One region of the Mycobacteroides immunogenum genome, then DNA from elsewhere that is predicted to be linked to it. Evidence: riboswitches for the same ligand, from Rfam matches in the RefSeq annotation. Region 1 holds a riboswitch; the other holds the start of a gene.
The links. Region 1 has a riboswitch for S-adenosylmethionine ahead of ABG82_RS20900 (bifunctional o-acetylhomoserine/o-acetylserine sulfhydrylase). Riboswitches for the same ligand answer to the same signal wherever they lie in the genome.
Positions count from the first base shown of each region.

Region 2: it holds a riboswitch for S-adenosylmethionine, as region 1 does, so the genes downstream of both, ABG82_RS03155 (aminotransferase class V-fold PLP-dependent enzyme) here and ABG82_RS20900 (bifunctional o-acetylhomoserine/o-acetylserine sulfhydrylase) in region 1, are expected to answer to the same signal.

Region 1 is NZ_CP011530.1:4,209,946-4,217,793, forward strand. It holds gene ABG82_RS20890 (alpha/beta fold hydrolase) at 1-443, shown strand, start outside; gene ABG82_RS20895 (NADP-dependent isocitrate dehydrogenase) at 529-2,769, opposite strand; SAM riboswitch class IV at 2,962-3,108, shown strand; gene ABG82_RS20900 (bifunctional o-acetylhomoserine/o-acetylserine sulfhydrylase) at 3,282-4,610, shown strand; gene metX (homoserine O-acetyltransferase MetX) at 4,658-5,794, shown strand; gene ABG82_RS20910 (class I SAM-dependent methyltransferase) at 5,818-6,555, shown strand; gene ABG82_RS20915 (hypothetical protein) at 6,622-7,290, shown strand; gene ABG82_RS20920 (DUF3017 domain-containing protein) at 7,295-7,612, opposite strand; gene ABG82_RS20925 (bifunctional methylenetetrahydrofolate dehydrogenase/methenyltetrahydrofolate cyclohydrolase) at 7,609-7,848, opposite strand, start outside.
Region 2 is NZ_CP011530.1:615,221-623,068, forward strand. It holds gene ABG82_RS03140 (M1 family metallopeptidase) at 1-484, opposite strand, end outside; gene ABG82_RS03145 (Pls/PosA family non-ribosomal peptide synthetase) at 481-4,509, opposite strand; gene ABG82_RS03150 (TerC family protein) at 4,595-5,560, opposite strand; SAM riboswitch class IV at 5,816-5,960, shown strand; gene ABG82_RS03155 (aminotransferase class V-fold PLP-dependent enzyme) at 5,993-7,288, shown strand; gene ABG82_RS03160 (flavin-containing monooxygenase) at 7,372-7,848, shown strand, end outside.

The sequences.
Region 1 (7,848 bases):
TGCCCTGGCTGGCGTTCTCACGGCTGCTGGGCCGCCGCGCGGCGGGCCTGCCGTTCGTCAAATTCGCCACCGCGCGCGCCCTATGCGGGGAGACCGAGGCGCTGAGCCTGCCGGACTTCCACAGCATCTTCGAGGACATCACCCACTGCCCGGCATATTTCGCGTCGCTGACATCGATCCTGCCCGCACCGGGCCTGCAGAACCTGAACACCATTTCGGTGCCCGCGCAGCTGGTGCTCTGCGAGAAGGACGAGATCGTGCCTCCCGGCCGCTTCGGCACGCTGATCGGTCAGGGGCTGCCCTCCGGCGCCCGGCGGATCACCTTGGCGGGCATGGGACATGTGCCCATGCTCGAGGCGCCGGGTCAGGTCACCGAAGTGATCACCGACCTGATCGATCCGCTCGTCGCCGCCAAGCGCGGTGCGGCCTCCGACGCCGGCTAGTCACCCCGTAAACGCCGACACGCCGCGTTCTGCGCATCCCTCTCGGGAAACGCGTCAGAACGCGGCCTGTCGGCGCTGTAAGGACTTAGGCTTCGACGACGGATGCCAGGACGCTGTTGAAGGTCGCACTCGGGCGCATCACCGCGGCGGTCTTCTCGGGGTCCGGCGCGTAGTAGCCGCCGATATCGGCGGGGCTGCCCTGCACGGCCGCGAGCTCGGCGACGATCTCGTCCTCGTTCTCGACCAGCTGCTTGGCCAGCGGCGCGAACAGCTCGGCCAGCTCCACGTCCTCGGTCTGCGCGGCCAGCTCGGCCGCCCAGTACAACGCCAGGTAGAACTGGCTGCCGCGGTTGTCCAGCTCGCCGGCCTTGCGTGACGGGCTCTTGTCGTTCTCCAGCAGCTTCCCGGTCGCGGCATCCAGCGTGGTGGCCAGGATCTTGGCCCGGGCGTTTCCGGTCTTGATGCCCAGGTCTTCGAGGCTGACCGCCAGCGCCAGGAACTCACCGAGCGAATCCCACCGCAGGTGGTTCTCCTCGACCAGCTGGCTGACGTGCTTAGGTGCCGAACCGCCGGCACCCGTCTCGTACAGTCCACCGCCGGCCATCAGCGGCACGATGGACAGCATCTTGGCGCTGGTGCCCAGCTCCAGGATCGGGAAAAGGTCGGTCAGGTAGTCACGCAGGATGTTGCCGGTCGCCGAGATGGTGTCGAGCCCGCGGATGACCCGCTCCATGGTGTACCGGATCGCCCATACCTGCGGCATGATCTGGATCTCCAGGCCCTCGGTGTCGTGGTCCTTGAGGTAGGCCTTGACCTTCTTGCGCAGCTCGTTCTCGTGCGGGCGCTCGGTGTCCAGCCAGAACACCACGGTCATCCCCGACTCGCGGGCACGCGTGACGGCCAGCTTCACCCAGTCCTTGATCGCCGCGTCGCGAACGACCGGCATGCGCCAGATGTCGCCCTCTTCGACGTTCTGGGTCAGCAGCACCTCACCGGTCTCGATGTCGACGACGTCGGCGACACCCGCCTCGGTGATCTCGAAGGTCTTGTCGTGGCTGCCGTACTCCTCGGCCTTCTGCGCCATCAGGCCGACGTTGGGCACGGTGCCCATAGTCCGGGGATCGAACTGGCCGTGGGTCTTCACGAAATTGATCATCTCCTGGTAAATCCGGGAGAAGGTCGACTCCGGGTTGACGGCCTTGGTGTCCTTGAGCTTGCCGTCGGCGCCGTACATCTTGCCGCCTGCGCGGATCATGGCGGGCATCGAGGCGTCGACGATCACGTCGCTGGGCGAGTGGAAGTTCGAGATGCCCTTGGCCGAGTCCACCATCGCCAGCTCGGGACGGTGCTCATGGCAGGCGTGCAGGTCGCGGATGATCTCCTCGTGCTGCGACGCGGGCAGCGCCTCGATCTTGCTGTACAGGTCGGACATGCCGTTGTTGACGTTGACGCCCAGCTCGTCGAACAGCTCCTGATGCTTGGCGAAGGCGTCCTTGTAGAAGATCTTGACCGCGTGGCCGAACACGATCGGGTGGCTGACCCGCATCATGGTGGCCTTGACGTGCAGGGACAGCATCACGCCGGTCTTGTAGGCGTCCTCGATCTGCTCCTCGTAGAAGTCGCAGAGCGCCTTCTTGCTCATGAACATGCTGTCGATGATGTCGCCCTCGCCCAGCTTGACCTCGGGCTTGAGCACGACGGTCTCGCCGCTCTTGGTGGTCAGCACCATCTTGACCTTGCGGTCGCGGTCCAGCGTCAGCGACTTCTCACCGTGGTAGAAATCGCCCTCCTTCATGGTGGCGACGTGAGTACGCGAGGCCTGCGACCACTTCCCCATGCTGTGCGGGTGCTTGCGGGCGTATTCCTTGACGGCCTTCGGCGCGCGCCGATCCGAGTTTCCTTCGCGCAGAACAGGATTCACGGCACTGCCGAGACACTTGGTGTAACGGGCCTTGATCGCCTGCTCTTCGTCGTTCTTGGGGTCACCGGGGTAGTCGGGCAGCTTGTAGCCCTTGCCCTGCAGTTCCTTGATGGCGGCGAGCAGTTGCGGCACCGATGCGCTGATGTTGGGCAGCTTGATGATGTTGGTCTCGGGCAGCTGCGTCAGCCGGCCCAACTCGGCCAGGTTGTCCGGAACCTGCTGGTCTTCGGGGAGGTATTCGGCGAACTCGGCGAGGATGCGCGCCGCGACCGAGATGTCACTGGTTTGGACATCGATACCGGCCGGTCCGGCGAATGCCCGGATGATCGGCAAGAAGGAGTACGTCGCGAGCAGCGGCGCCTCGTCTGTCAGCGTGTAGATGATGGTCGGCTGCTGCGCACTCATGGTCACTCCCGGCATCGTTGATCGGACTTGTTGGTCGGTCAAAATCTCAGGTACCCCGTGGGTCACACGGGCTCCTATTCAGTATCACGTCGGCTCCGAGCCTAGGCGGGCGGACGGCCTGTGATCGCGCTCCCATACGTGCTTGGACTACCTGGTGGCAACCATTCGGTGAATTGAGATACGCTGCTAATCGGTCATGAGTACCAGCGTCAAGCCCCGGCTCGCTGGTCGGCAACCCTCCAACCGCGGTGGGGTGCCCCGGGTGATGACCAGGTTGAGTAGCCGACTGGCTGTCAGAGGTTGATGACGGAACGGTCGGCCACACGGCAAGCGCGGGTCCGATGGCGGGCCCCGAGAAGACAGGTTGGCCCGATGGAGTATTTGTCACCCGGGGGTAGGTCCCTGCGTTCCTGTTGTCGGTTCCGGTTGTTCTTCGCGCCAGCGGCTCATCAGCACTGTCACTGTTGCCCCCAGCCCTGACCTCCCTACCCGACCACTCCCAGGAGAGCTCCATGACCGATATCGACCGCACCGCCCAGTGGACCTTCGAGACCAAGCAGATCCACGCGGGCCAGTCCGCCGACACGGCGACCAACGCCCGGGCCCTGCCGATCTACCAGACCACCTCTTACGTCTTCAATGACACCGCGCACGCCGCCGCGCTCTTCGGATTGTCCGAAGAAGGCAACATCTACACCCGCATCGGCAACCCCACCCAGGACGTTGTCGAGCAGCGCATCGCCGCCCTGGAAGGCGGGGTGGCGGCGCTGCTGCTGGCATCCGGGCAGGCCGCGGCGACCCTGGCGATCGTGAACATCGCGCAGGCCGGCGACAACATCGTGTCCAGCCCCCGGCTGTACGGCGGCACCTACAACCTGCTGCACTACACCCTGCCGCGCCTGGGCATCTCGACCACCTTCGTCGACGACCCCGACGATCTGGAGTCGTGGCGCAAGGCCATCACCCCGGACACCAAGGCGCTGTTCGCCGAGTCGATCTCCAACCCGCAGAACGACATTCTCGATATCGCGGGCCTGTCCGAGATCGCGCACGCGGCAGGTATCCCCCTGATCGTCGACAACACCGTCGCCACGCCGTACCTGATTCAGCCGCTGGCGCACGGGGCCGACGTAGTGGTGCACTCGGCCACCAAATACCTTGGCGGACACGGCAATGCCATCGGTGGCGTGATCATCGACGGCGGCACGTTCGACTGGACCCAGGGGCGTCATCCCGGGTTCACCACCCCGGATCCGAGCTACCACGGGGTGGTGTTCGCCGACCTGGGCGCGCCCGCCTATGCCCTCAAGGCACGTGTGCAGCTACTGCGCGATCTCGGTCCGGCCATCTCACCGTTCAACGCCTTCCTCATCGCCCAGGGCCTGGAAACATTGAGCCTGCGCGTGGAGCGGCACGTCGCGAACGCACAGCGGGTGGCCGAGTTCCTGGTCAGCCAGCCGGAAGTCACCCGCGTCAACTACGCCGGGCTGCCCACGTCGCCCTGGTACGAGCGCGCGCAGGCCCTGGCCCCCAAGGGTGCCGGTGCCGTGCTCGCTTTCGAACTGGACGGCGGCGTCGAGGCGGCGACCACCTTCATCGATTCGCTGACCCTGCACAGCCAGGTGGCCAACATCGGCGATGTGCGCTCCCTGGTCATCCACCCCGCCACCACCACGCACGGACAGCTTTCGCCCACCGAGCAGGCGGCCTCGGGCGTCACACCGGGACTGGTCCGGTTGGCCGTCGGCATCGAGGGCATCGACGACATCCTGGCCGACCTGGAGTCCGGATTCGCGGCCGTGCGCCGGCTCAAACAACCCGCGGCGGTGGCATCATCGTGACCTTGACCGACGATCTTCGCGCAAGCGGCTCATCCGCCGGCCAGCAGCTGCCGGCGCCCGGCATTGCCCTGCCCCAGGGCGATGAGATCGCCTATGTGCCAATCGGTTCGGTGACGCTGGAAAGCGGTGCCGTGATCGACGACGTGACCGTCGCGGTGCAGAGCTGGGGAGAGCTCTCGCCCCGCCGCGACAACGTGGTCTTCGTCTGCCATGCGCTCACCGCCGATTCTCACGTGGTGGGGCCCGCCGGACCCGAGCACATCACCGGCGGGTGGTGGGAGGGCATCATCGGCCCGGGCGCGGCCATCGACACCAACCATTGGTGTGCCGTCGCCACCAACGTCCTGGGCGGTTGCCGGGGCACCACCGGCCCCACGTCACTCGCCGCTGACGGCAAGCCGTGGGGTTCACGATTCCCCGAGGTATCGGTGCGCGACCAGGTGCACGCCGATGTCGCCGCACTTGCGCAACTGGGTATCACCGAGGTGGCCGCCGTCGTCGGTGGATCGATGGGTGGCGCACGCGCACTGGAATGGGCCGTGACGCACCCGGATTCGGTACGTGCGGCGCTGGTGCTGGCGGTCGGCGCGAGGGCAACCGGCGACCAGATCGGCACGCAGAGCACGCAGATCGCCGCGATCCAGGCCGACCCGGACTGGCAGGGCGGTGACTATCACGGCAGTGGACGCAGCCCCGTTAACGGCCTGAATCTGGCCCGGCGCATCGCACACCTGACCTATCGCGGCGAGGTCGAGCTGGACACCCGGTTCGGCAACAGCCCGCAGGTCGGCCCGGACGGACCCGAGGACCCCTGGGCGGACGGCCGGTACGCGGTGCAGAGCTACCTGGAACATCAGGGCAACAAGTTCATTCGGCGCTTCGACGCGGGCAGCTACGTCATCCTGACCGAATCGCTCAACCGCCACGATGTGGGCCGCGGCCGTGGAGGCGTCGAGAAGGCGTTGAAGAGCTGCCCGGTCCCCGTCGTGGTCGGCGGCATCACCTCCGATCGGCTGTACCCGTTGCGACTGCAGGAGGAATTAGCGGACCTGCTGCCGGGTTGTACCGGCTTGCGGGTGGTTGAGTCTGTGCACGGCCATGACGCGTTCCTCATCGAGTTCGATGCGGTGAGCGAGCTGGTGCGGGAGACGCTCGCACTGGCCAAGGCAACACAGGCTTCGTAAACACCGGACCAGAGGGAGCGCGAATGCCGGACGCACAAGCAGAACCATCGCTGTCGTTCGGTTCGCAGGCAGCCGCCTACGAACGAGGCCGGCCCTCGTATCCACCCGAGGCAATCGATTGGCTGCTGCCGCCCGGAGCGCACGATGTCCTGGATCTGGGCGCAGGCACCGGCAAGCTGACCACCCGCCTGGTGGAGCGCGGACTCAATGTCGTCGCGGTCGATCCCCTCGCCGAAATGCTTGAGGTGCTGAGCAATTCGCTGCCCGATACCCCCGCGCTACTGGGCACCGCCGAAGAGATTCCACTGCCCGACAACAGCGTGGATGCCGTGCTGGTGGCGCAGGCCTGGCATTGGGTGGACCCCGAGCGCGCCATCCCCGAGGTGGCACGAGTACTCCGCCCGGGCGGGCGACTGGGCCTGGTGTGGAATGTGCGCGACGAACGCCTGGGCTGGGTGTCGGACCTGGGGCACATCATCGGCCATGAGAACGCGTCGGACTCGGCCGACATCCAGGAGCTTCCCGCACCGTTCACAGCGCAAGAGCGCCACCAGGTGGAGTGGACGAGTTACCTTACCCCGCAAGCACTTCTAGATATGGTGGCCTCACGCAGCTACTGCATCACCGCCCCCGAGGCCGCCCGGAAGAAGACCCTGCAGCAGGTTCGCGAGCTGCTTGCCACCCATCCCGCGCTGGCACAGTCGACGGGTCTTGCGCTGCCCTACGTGACGGTGAGCATCCGGGCGACCCTGAATCACTGAACGGGTGCCTCAATTCACAGGGTTCTTCCCAAGACGCGCGCGCCCCGGTGCCGCTACGGTGTACCCGTGCATACGGATCGCCGCCTGCTGGCAGCCCTCTTTGTCACCACCACGCTCCTGACCCCGGCACTCGCCAGCTGTGGCTCCAACGGGTCACCCTCCGAGGCTCCGAGTGCGTCCGAGCCCACCTCGAGCAGTGCGCCTGCCGAGCGGCATACCCGCCAGTTCATCCCCGACCTGGGCATCTACATCAGCACACCCAATGACTGGGTGTCCTTCGCCGACGGGGTGCACAACAACAAGGGACTGGTCACCTACCAGGTCCGGCCGAAGTGGGAATCATCGGAGCTGGCCCAGTACGTGCGGATCCGCAAGCTGGCACCGTCCGATGACGCCCCCGAGGTGAAGGGCTGGCTGGCCGCATCCAACGCCGACGCGGTGAGCGACTTCGTCAAGACCCGCAAGTCGAAAGTCACTGCGGACAAACGAGACTCATGGGATGGCCCCAATCTGCCCGGCGCCTCGGCCAGCCTGGAGCTGGAGAAGCCACCGGCCGCCGAGGGCAAGCCACCGGTAGCCGCCACGCCAAAGATCTACGTGGCCTTCGTGGGGCAAGGCGATCAGCGTTGGCAGATCGCCACCACCAATGTGGTCGGCGCCAACAGCGAACCGTCCGAGCAGTTCCTGGGCGAGCAGGCCGACTCCATCGCGCGGTCGGTGCAGCTGCTCAAGTAGCGCCCTAGCCGGTACCCAGCGGATCGATGGTCAACGCAAGGTAGACCATCGCCGCCGCGACGGCACCGAGAGCCCCCACATCAAAGGTCTTGCTGCGCACCGCAAGTAGGCCCGCGGTCTCGTCGGTAAGCACCAGGCGCATCGCCGCCGCGATACCGACGGCGATGCCGACCACCAACGCACCGCGCCGCCAGCGGTCGGCGATCACCAAACCCAACGCCACCAGAAAAACCGCTGACACCACCAGAATCGGCCACTGTTCACGGGCAAATCGGCGGACGGCATCCAACGCGTCGCCGAACAGGTCCCGGGTAGTGGTCACGAACGCTCCGCTCGCTCGATCACGTTGGTGAGCAAGAAGGCTCGGGTCAGCGGCCCGACCCCACCGGGGTTGGGCGAGACGTACCCGGCGACATCCCAGACATCCTCGGCCACGTCGCCGGTCAACTTGTCGTCGACCCGGCTCACGCCCACGTCGATCACCGCGGCGCCCGGCTTGACCATGTCGGCGGTCACCATGTGCGGCACGCCGGCGGCGGCCACGATGATGTCGGCCTG
Region 2 (7,848 bases), 2.0 Mb from region 1:
CCTTGGAGCTGGGGTGGTCGTCACAGGGAAACCAGGATGCCGCGCCATTGGGCTGCCCGGCGACGAGGACCCCGTTGGACAGCTCCTCGAATCCGACATCTCCCCACATGCTGTTGATGGGCCGTGGTGATCCGCCGTAACGAACCACCACGGTCATCGCCGCTCCGGCGGGGATCGCGGATACCAGCTTGACGGTTATCTTGCCGGCGCGATGTCCGAAATGCGTTGGACGCCGCCCATTCACCGTCACTTTCGAGACGCCGAGGGTATCGGCGAGATCCAGGGTGAATTCCTTGAGAGTGGCCAAGGTGAACGCGGTGATGGTCGCGGTGCCGGTCAGCCGGTTGATGGCGACCTTGTATTCCAGGTCCAGCTCGTAGCGCGACACCCGGTACCCGTAGTTGCCGTTTTGGGGCAGGTAGGGATCGATGACCGGAGGCCGTGGGGGGAGCCTTTTGGCTGCCTTTTTGCCTGGTTTGGTCATGCGGCCCCGGAATTCTTACGTGGCGAAGCCTTGCCGCCCTTGGTCTTCTTCGGTGCCATTGGATCCAGCTTGCCCCATGGCGAGATGGGGTTGCCCTGCCACCTGGTTGACGGAGGTACGACGTCACCCCGGACCACCAGAGAAGCGGGGCCGACGGTGGCTCCGGCGCCCAGCTCGGCGGCCGGTAGTGCCACGCAATGTGGCCCGAGCGTGGCGCCCTCGCCGAGGATTACGGTGTCCATCCGCATGATCCGGTCGTGGAACAGATGTGTCTGCACCACGCAGCCGCGGTTCACCGTCGCACCCTTGCCCAGGGTCACCAGATCGGCCTCGGGTAGCCAGTACGTCTCGCACCACACGCCGCGCCCGATGGTGGCGCCCAGACCGCGCAGCCACCAGTTCTGCATGATCGTTCCCGACGCGGCGCGTGCGAACCAGACGGCGGCAACGGTTTCCACGAATGTGTCGGCGACTTCATTGCGCCAGACGAACGAAGACCAGAGGGGCTTCTCGACCGCCTTGGTACGGCCCACCACCAGCCACTTGGCCACCACGCTGACAACACCGGCCACCGCGCCGGCAACCAGCAGCACCAGGCCGCTCAACGCACCGGCCACCAAGAAGTTGAACCTGATGGCGATGGTCTGCAGGCTCAGTAGCACCCCGACGCCAATCCCGAAGGTCACGATGATCGGGATGATGCGGCAGGTCTCCACGATGCCGCGCATGACCTTGAGCCGGAACGGCGGCTCGAAGGTGAGGGCGGAATCCGCGCCATCGGCCTTGCGGCGCAACCGCTTCGGTGGACTACCGATCCACGAAGATCCCGACTTGGCCTTGTGCGGGGTGGCGGAGAGGACCGCGACCAGTGCGTCGTTGGGCACCTTGCGCCCCGGCTGGGTGATCCCGGAGTTCCCGAGGAATGCGCGTTTGCCGATCCGGGCCTTGGCGATGTGGATCCAGCCGCCACCCAACTCGTAGGACGCGACCATCGTGTCGTCGGCCAGGAACGCGCCGTCGTCGACCTCGGTGAACTTCGGCACCAGTAGCGCCGTCGAGATCTCGGTGTCCTTACCGATTTTCGCGCCCAGGATGCGCAGCCACCACGGGGTCAGCTGGCTGGCGTAGATCGGGAACAGATAGTTGCGGGCGGCGTCCATCAGACGCTCGGTGGCCCAGAGCTGCCACCCCTGCCGGCTGCGCACGGGGTGGTAGCCCTCGTGTACGCCGAGCGATAACAGCCGCACCAGCACGACCGTGATGGTGGCGTAGACGATCACGCTGACCAGCGCCGCCGCCGGCGTCCAGACAAGCGCGGGCACTACGGCCGCACAGATGGTGGCGGCGTCCCGGATGCCATAGGCGACCACGGCCAGCCCGGCCGCCAGTGCCAGCAGCGGAAGCCCGCCCAGCAGAATCGATGTCAGCCCATAGATCGGGACCCACTGTCCGGCACGGGGCGGGCGGTAGTCGGGCCAGGGGTGGCGGGCCTTACCGGATTTGACGGCCGGCGAGCCCTTCCAGTACTGGCCGTTCTTGACCCGGCCGACCACGCCCGAAGCTGGTGCGACATCGGCATTCTTGCCGACGACCGCTCCCGGAAGCAGAGTGGTGCGGGCGCCGACGGTGGCGTCGTCGCCGATGACGATGGGGCCGACGTGGAATTTGTCGCCGTCAACCCAGTGCCCGGAGAGGTCCACCTCTGGTTCGACCGAACTGCGGTCGCCCAGCTCCAGCCAGCCGGTGACCGGTGGCGAGGAATGCAGGTCCACGCCATTGCCCACGCGTGCACCCAGCGCTCTGGCGTAGTAGACCATCCACGGTGCGCCGGAAAGGTTCTCGGCGCCGCTGGCGGTGGCGAGCCGGTCCGCGATCCAGACCCGCAGGTGCACGCTGCCGCCGCGCTCATAAGTGCCGGGCTTGACGCCGGACAGCAGCAGCCGGGCGCCGAGGACGGTGATGCTCATCCGGCCCAGCGGAGTGATGAACAAGATGAAGGCCGCCAGCAGGACCCACCAATTGACCGTCACCAGCCAGGGCACCTTGCTGAACATCGCGAACACGTTGTTGGCCAGGGCAAGCCATGTCGCCCACTGCAGACCCGTCAGGGTGGTGAGCGGAACAGTGGCGAGCAACTGGGCCAATTCGGTAAGGCGCGGCACCGGTTTGACGACTCGGGGTTCTACCTCGGCGGGGGGAGCCAGCTCGTCCAGGAACGTGGCCAATGAGCCGAGCCTCGGTTGGTCGTACAGGTTGGCGACGGTCACCTGCGGATAGCGTTGCCGCAGCGCCGCGACCAGCTGGGCCGCGGAGAGCGATCCACCGCCGAGCGCGAAGAAGTCGGCTTCGGGGCCGTCGATCGGTGCGGCCAGGATGTCCCGCCACAGGTCGGCGAGCCAGCCCATGGTGCCGCCCAGTTCGGGTGCGTCGTCATCGGCGCCGGCCCCCGGCGGTGGCCAGGGTAGCGCGTTACGGTCGACCTTTCCGGATGTGCGCGTGGGCAATTCATCCAATTTGACCAGTCGGGGTACCAGTGCGGCGGGAAGCGATTCGGCCAGGCTCGCACGGGCCGCGGCAATGTCGAAGTTGGGGTCGGCGCTGGCGATGTAGCCCACCAGCAGCGGGGTGCCGCTGGCGGTCTTGCGCACCGCGGCCGCACCCCCGCTCACGCCGGGCAGGTTGACCAGGGCGGCGTCCACCTCGCCCAGCTCGATGCGGCGCCCGCCCACCTTCACCTGGTCGTCGGCGCGGCCCTGGAAGTACAACCCGTCGGGTTCCAAGCGGACCAGGTCGCCGCTTCGATAGGCCCGTGACCAACCCAAAGTGTCAAGGGGAGCGTATTTTTCGGCGTCCTTCTCGGGATCCAGATACCGGGCCAGGCCGACACCGCCGATGACCAACTCGCCGGCCTCGCCGTAACCGACCTGGTTGCCCTGCGCGTCCACGACCGCCAGATCCCACCCGGGTAGCGGCAGTCCGATGCTGACGGGACTCACTCCGTCGAGTCGGGCCGCGCATGCCACCACCGTCGCCTCGGTGGGACCATAGGTGTTCCACACCTCGCGCGCCGCGCCGTCTTCGCCGGTGGCCAGCCGTTCGGCCAGGTCGGGCGGGCATGCCTCACCGCCGAAAATCAGCAGCCGTACCGCTTCCAGCGCCTCCGCGGGCCACAACGCGGCCAGGGTGGGCACCGTGGAGACCACGGTGACATCGCGCGAGACCAGCCACGGCCCCAGATCCATGCCGCTACGCACCAGCGAGCGCGGTGCCGGTACCAGGCAGGCTCCATACCGCCATGCCAGCCACATCTCTTCGCAGGAAGCGTCGAAAGCCACCGATAGTCCGGCGAGCACTCGATCATCCGGCCCGATCGGGTTGTCCTGCAAGAACATTTGTGCCTCGGCGTCGACAAACGCGGCGGCGTTACGGTGCGTCACCGCGACGCCCTTGGGCGTACCGGTGGAACCCGAGGTGAAGATGATCCACGCGTCATCGCGGGGCGTCGGTTTGGTGGCCCGCCAGCCTCGCGACGAGCCGGGGCCGCGCACCAGCCCACCGGGAGTTATCACGGCCGCGACCTGCGCCTCGCCGAACACCAGCGCGGCGCGCTCGTCGGGGTCGTCGGCGTCGACGGGAACGTATGCCGCCCCCGCCGCCAGGGTGGCGAGGATCGCCACGTATAGCGAGTAGCTGCCCGAGGGCATCCGGATGCCGACACGATCGCCCCGGCCGATACCGCGGCTGCCCAGCCACTCCACGCTGGCTTCCACGTCGACAATCAGCTCGGAATAGGTGAGCTGAATGGTGCCGTCGTCGATGGCCGGTGCGTCGGGATGCTCCGCGGCAGTCGAGTAGAGGATGTCGATCAGGGTGCGCGCAGGTGGCGCCGACCTACCGAGGAGATATTGCGGAGGTACCGGGTGGCCCGGGGCTTCCTGGACGACGGGTTGAGGCGCGTGCTGAGGCGCCGGGTCCGGTGCCTCCTCGTGCGCGCGGCTCGTGGGTGACTCGTCGGGGCCGGTCACGCTGCTCCTCGTAATTTCCGCGATCGGATGGGCTGCCGCAGCGAAGCCTATCGGTCCGGCTGCGGCGCGGCTCGTTGCCGCGCGGCTATGGGGCCGCGCGCCTGGTCTTGTACAGGCTGGCAACGGTGGTGATGAGCAGCGTCACCACGATCACCCCGAGACTTGCCAGTGTGGGGATCTCGGGCACGTGCACCGGTTCGCCGCCATTGATGAAGGGCAGTTCGTTCTCATGCAGGGCGTGCAGGATCAGTTTGATGCCGATGAAGAACAGGATGAACGCCAATCCCTGCGATAGGTACACCAAGCGCTTGAGCATGTCGCCGAGCAGGAAGTACAGCTGACGCAGCCCCATCAGGGCGAAGACATTGGCAGTGAATACCAGGTAGGGCTCTTTGGTGAGTCCGTAGATGGCCGGGATCGAGTCGAGGGCGAACAGCAGGTCGGTGGTGCCCAGCGCGACGATCACCAGGAACATCGGCGTCATCAGCCGCTTTCCGTTTTCCCGGACCCACAGCCGCAGCCCGTCCCACTTGTCGGTGGTGCGCAGGTGCTTGCGGGCGAATTGCACCACGGCGTTGTCGGCATCGTCGTCGTGTTCGGTATCGCGGGCCAGATTGATCGCGGTGTACACCAGGAACGCCCCGAAAAGGTAAAAGATCCAGGTGAACTGCTCGATGGCGACGGCGCCCAGCGCGATGAAAATACCGCGGAAGATCAGAGCCAGGATGATGCCGACCAGCAGGGCCTCTTGCTGATAGACCCTCGGCACTTTGAAGCTGGCCATGATGATCAAGAAGATGAACAGGTTGTCTACCGACAGGCTGTATTCGGTGAGCCAGCCCGCATAGAACTCCAGCCCGTATTGGCCGCCGTGGAAGAGCCATACCCACAGCCCGAAGGCCAGTGCCAGTCCCACATAGATGCTGAGTGCGATGGCGGTTTCACGGGTCGAGGGCTCGTGGGGCCGTCGGCCGATCACCACGACGTCGATCAGCAGGATCGCGACCGTGACGGCCAGCGTGATGATCCACTCGAGCTGAGATACCTGCATTACTGAACCTCCGGTCGCCAAAACGCCGGAGGTCTCTTCCGCCGGCAGGTCACCGGCCCGCGGCACCGACCGGACCATCATTGGCCGATGTGATGACGACACCGCAGCGAAGGAATACTCCCCTCCGTTGCCCAGTGTGCCCTATGGGCACCGCGACCGGAAATCGAGACAGGTCGCCAACCTGGCGCCGAGCATTTCAATCACCGTGCGCAATGCGCTTGACGCTGGCGGCGGCCCGCGGGCACACTGCGCTCAGGTCATGAGAACCAGCGATAAGCCCTGGCTAGCTGGTCGGCAACCCTCCTCCATGCCGTTCGCCTGCACGCGAGCGGCGCATCCACGGCGGGGTGCTCCAGGTGACGACCTGGCCGCGCGCGACCGTGCGCGGCAAGCGTGGACTCGCCGGGCGGGTCCGGTGAGATGGGATGTCACATGTCAGTGTCCGCACAATCAGGGTTTGAGCAGCCGGCCGCGCAGGTAGTGGGAGCCGATACCAAAGTTCCACTGGCCCAAGGCGGCTGGATTCGGTATGCCAATTTCGATTACGCCGCCAGCGCGCCCGCGCTCAGTGATGTCGCGGCCCGCGTCACCGCGTTGCTGCCGTACTACGCCAGCGTGCATCGGGGTGCGGGCTATGCCTCACGCGTGTGCACGAAGCTCTACGAGGGCGCTCGGGAAACCGTCGCGCGTTTCGTTGGTGCCGCAGACGGCCAGCACGTGATCTTCACGCGCAACACCACCGATTCACTCAATCTGCTGGCGTCTGCCGTACCGGGAGAGGTGGTGGTGCTCGATATCGAGCACCACGCAAACCTGTTGACCTGGCAGCGATATGGCGCTCGCGTGGTGGCGCATCGAGCTACCGTCGCGGACACCGTGGCCGCGCTGGACCAGGAGTTGGCGCGGCGGCCCGCCGCACTCTTGGCGGTCACCGGTGCCTCCAATGTCACCGGTGAGGTGCTGCCGCTAGCCGAACTGGCGGCCGTGGCCCACCGCAACGGGGCGCGGATCGCCGTGGACGGGGCGCAGCTGGCACCCCACCGCCGAATAGATCTTGCCGCTGACGGAATCGACTATCTGGCGTTTTCCGGGCACAAGCTCTACGCGCCGTTCGGCGCCGGAGTCCTCGTGGGGCAGGCCGATTGGCTCGATGCCGCCACGCCCTATCTCGCGGGGGGCGGCGCGGTCCGCGATGTGGATATCGATGGGGCCGATTGGTTCACCGGCCCGCAGCGGCATGAGGCGGGTACCCCCAATGTGGTTGGCGTGGCCGCGGTGGCCGCTGCGTGTGAGGCGTTGACCGCCCTCGGCGATGTGGGACAGGCCGAGGAAGCGCTCACGGCACAGCTGCGAGAAGGGCTCGGTGGGATTGAAGGCGTTGACACTCTGCGCATTTGGGAGGGTGATCGTGACGGGCTGGGCATCGTGTCCTTTACCGTCGCCGGCTATACGCCGTCGGTGGTCGCCGCCTATCTGTCGGCTGAGCACGGTATCGGGCTGCGTGACGGGCGATTCTGCGCGCACCCGCTGTTGGCCAGGCTGGGCGCGCCGGGTGGTGCGCTGCGCGCCAGCATCGGGCTGGGAACCACCGCCGGCGACATCACCCGCCTCATCGGCGCGATCACCGAGCTTGTCGAGCGCGGGCCGGCCCTGACCTACACCGAGCGCGACGGGCAGGTCGGGCCGCTGGACGATCCGCGCCCACTGCCGGACTTCCTGGCGGCATGATTGCGCATTCCGCATATCCGTAACTATTAATACGTGTTACTTTCAGTCCGACACATAACGGGTCGGACTGACAAGGACGTCGTATGACTAGTGCGCGTGTGCAAGGTGGAGTGGCCAACCAGCCCGGACCGGGTGTGCCCGACCATGAGGTCGTGATCATCGGGGCCGGTTTCGGGGGCATCGGAGCCGCGGTGGAACTGATCAAAAGAGGAATCCACGACTTCGTGATCCTGGAAAAGTGGGGTGCTGCCGGTGGTACCTGGCACGCCAACAAATACCCGGGGGTGGCGGTCGACATCCCGACCTTCATTTACAGCTTCTCCTACGATCAGAAGACCACCTGGTCCAAGTTCTTCACCCCGGGCGACGAGCTCGAGCAGTACGCCAATGAACTCGTCGATAAGCATGAGCTGCGCGACAGAATCCGATTCAACACACGCGTCGTACGTCAGGAATTTGATGAGTCCCAAAATATTTGGGTACTCACGCTGGAGGACGACAGTGTCATCACCGGTCGGCATGTAATAGCCGCGACCGGCGGGCTCGAGCAACCCAAGCTC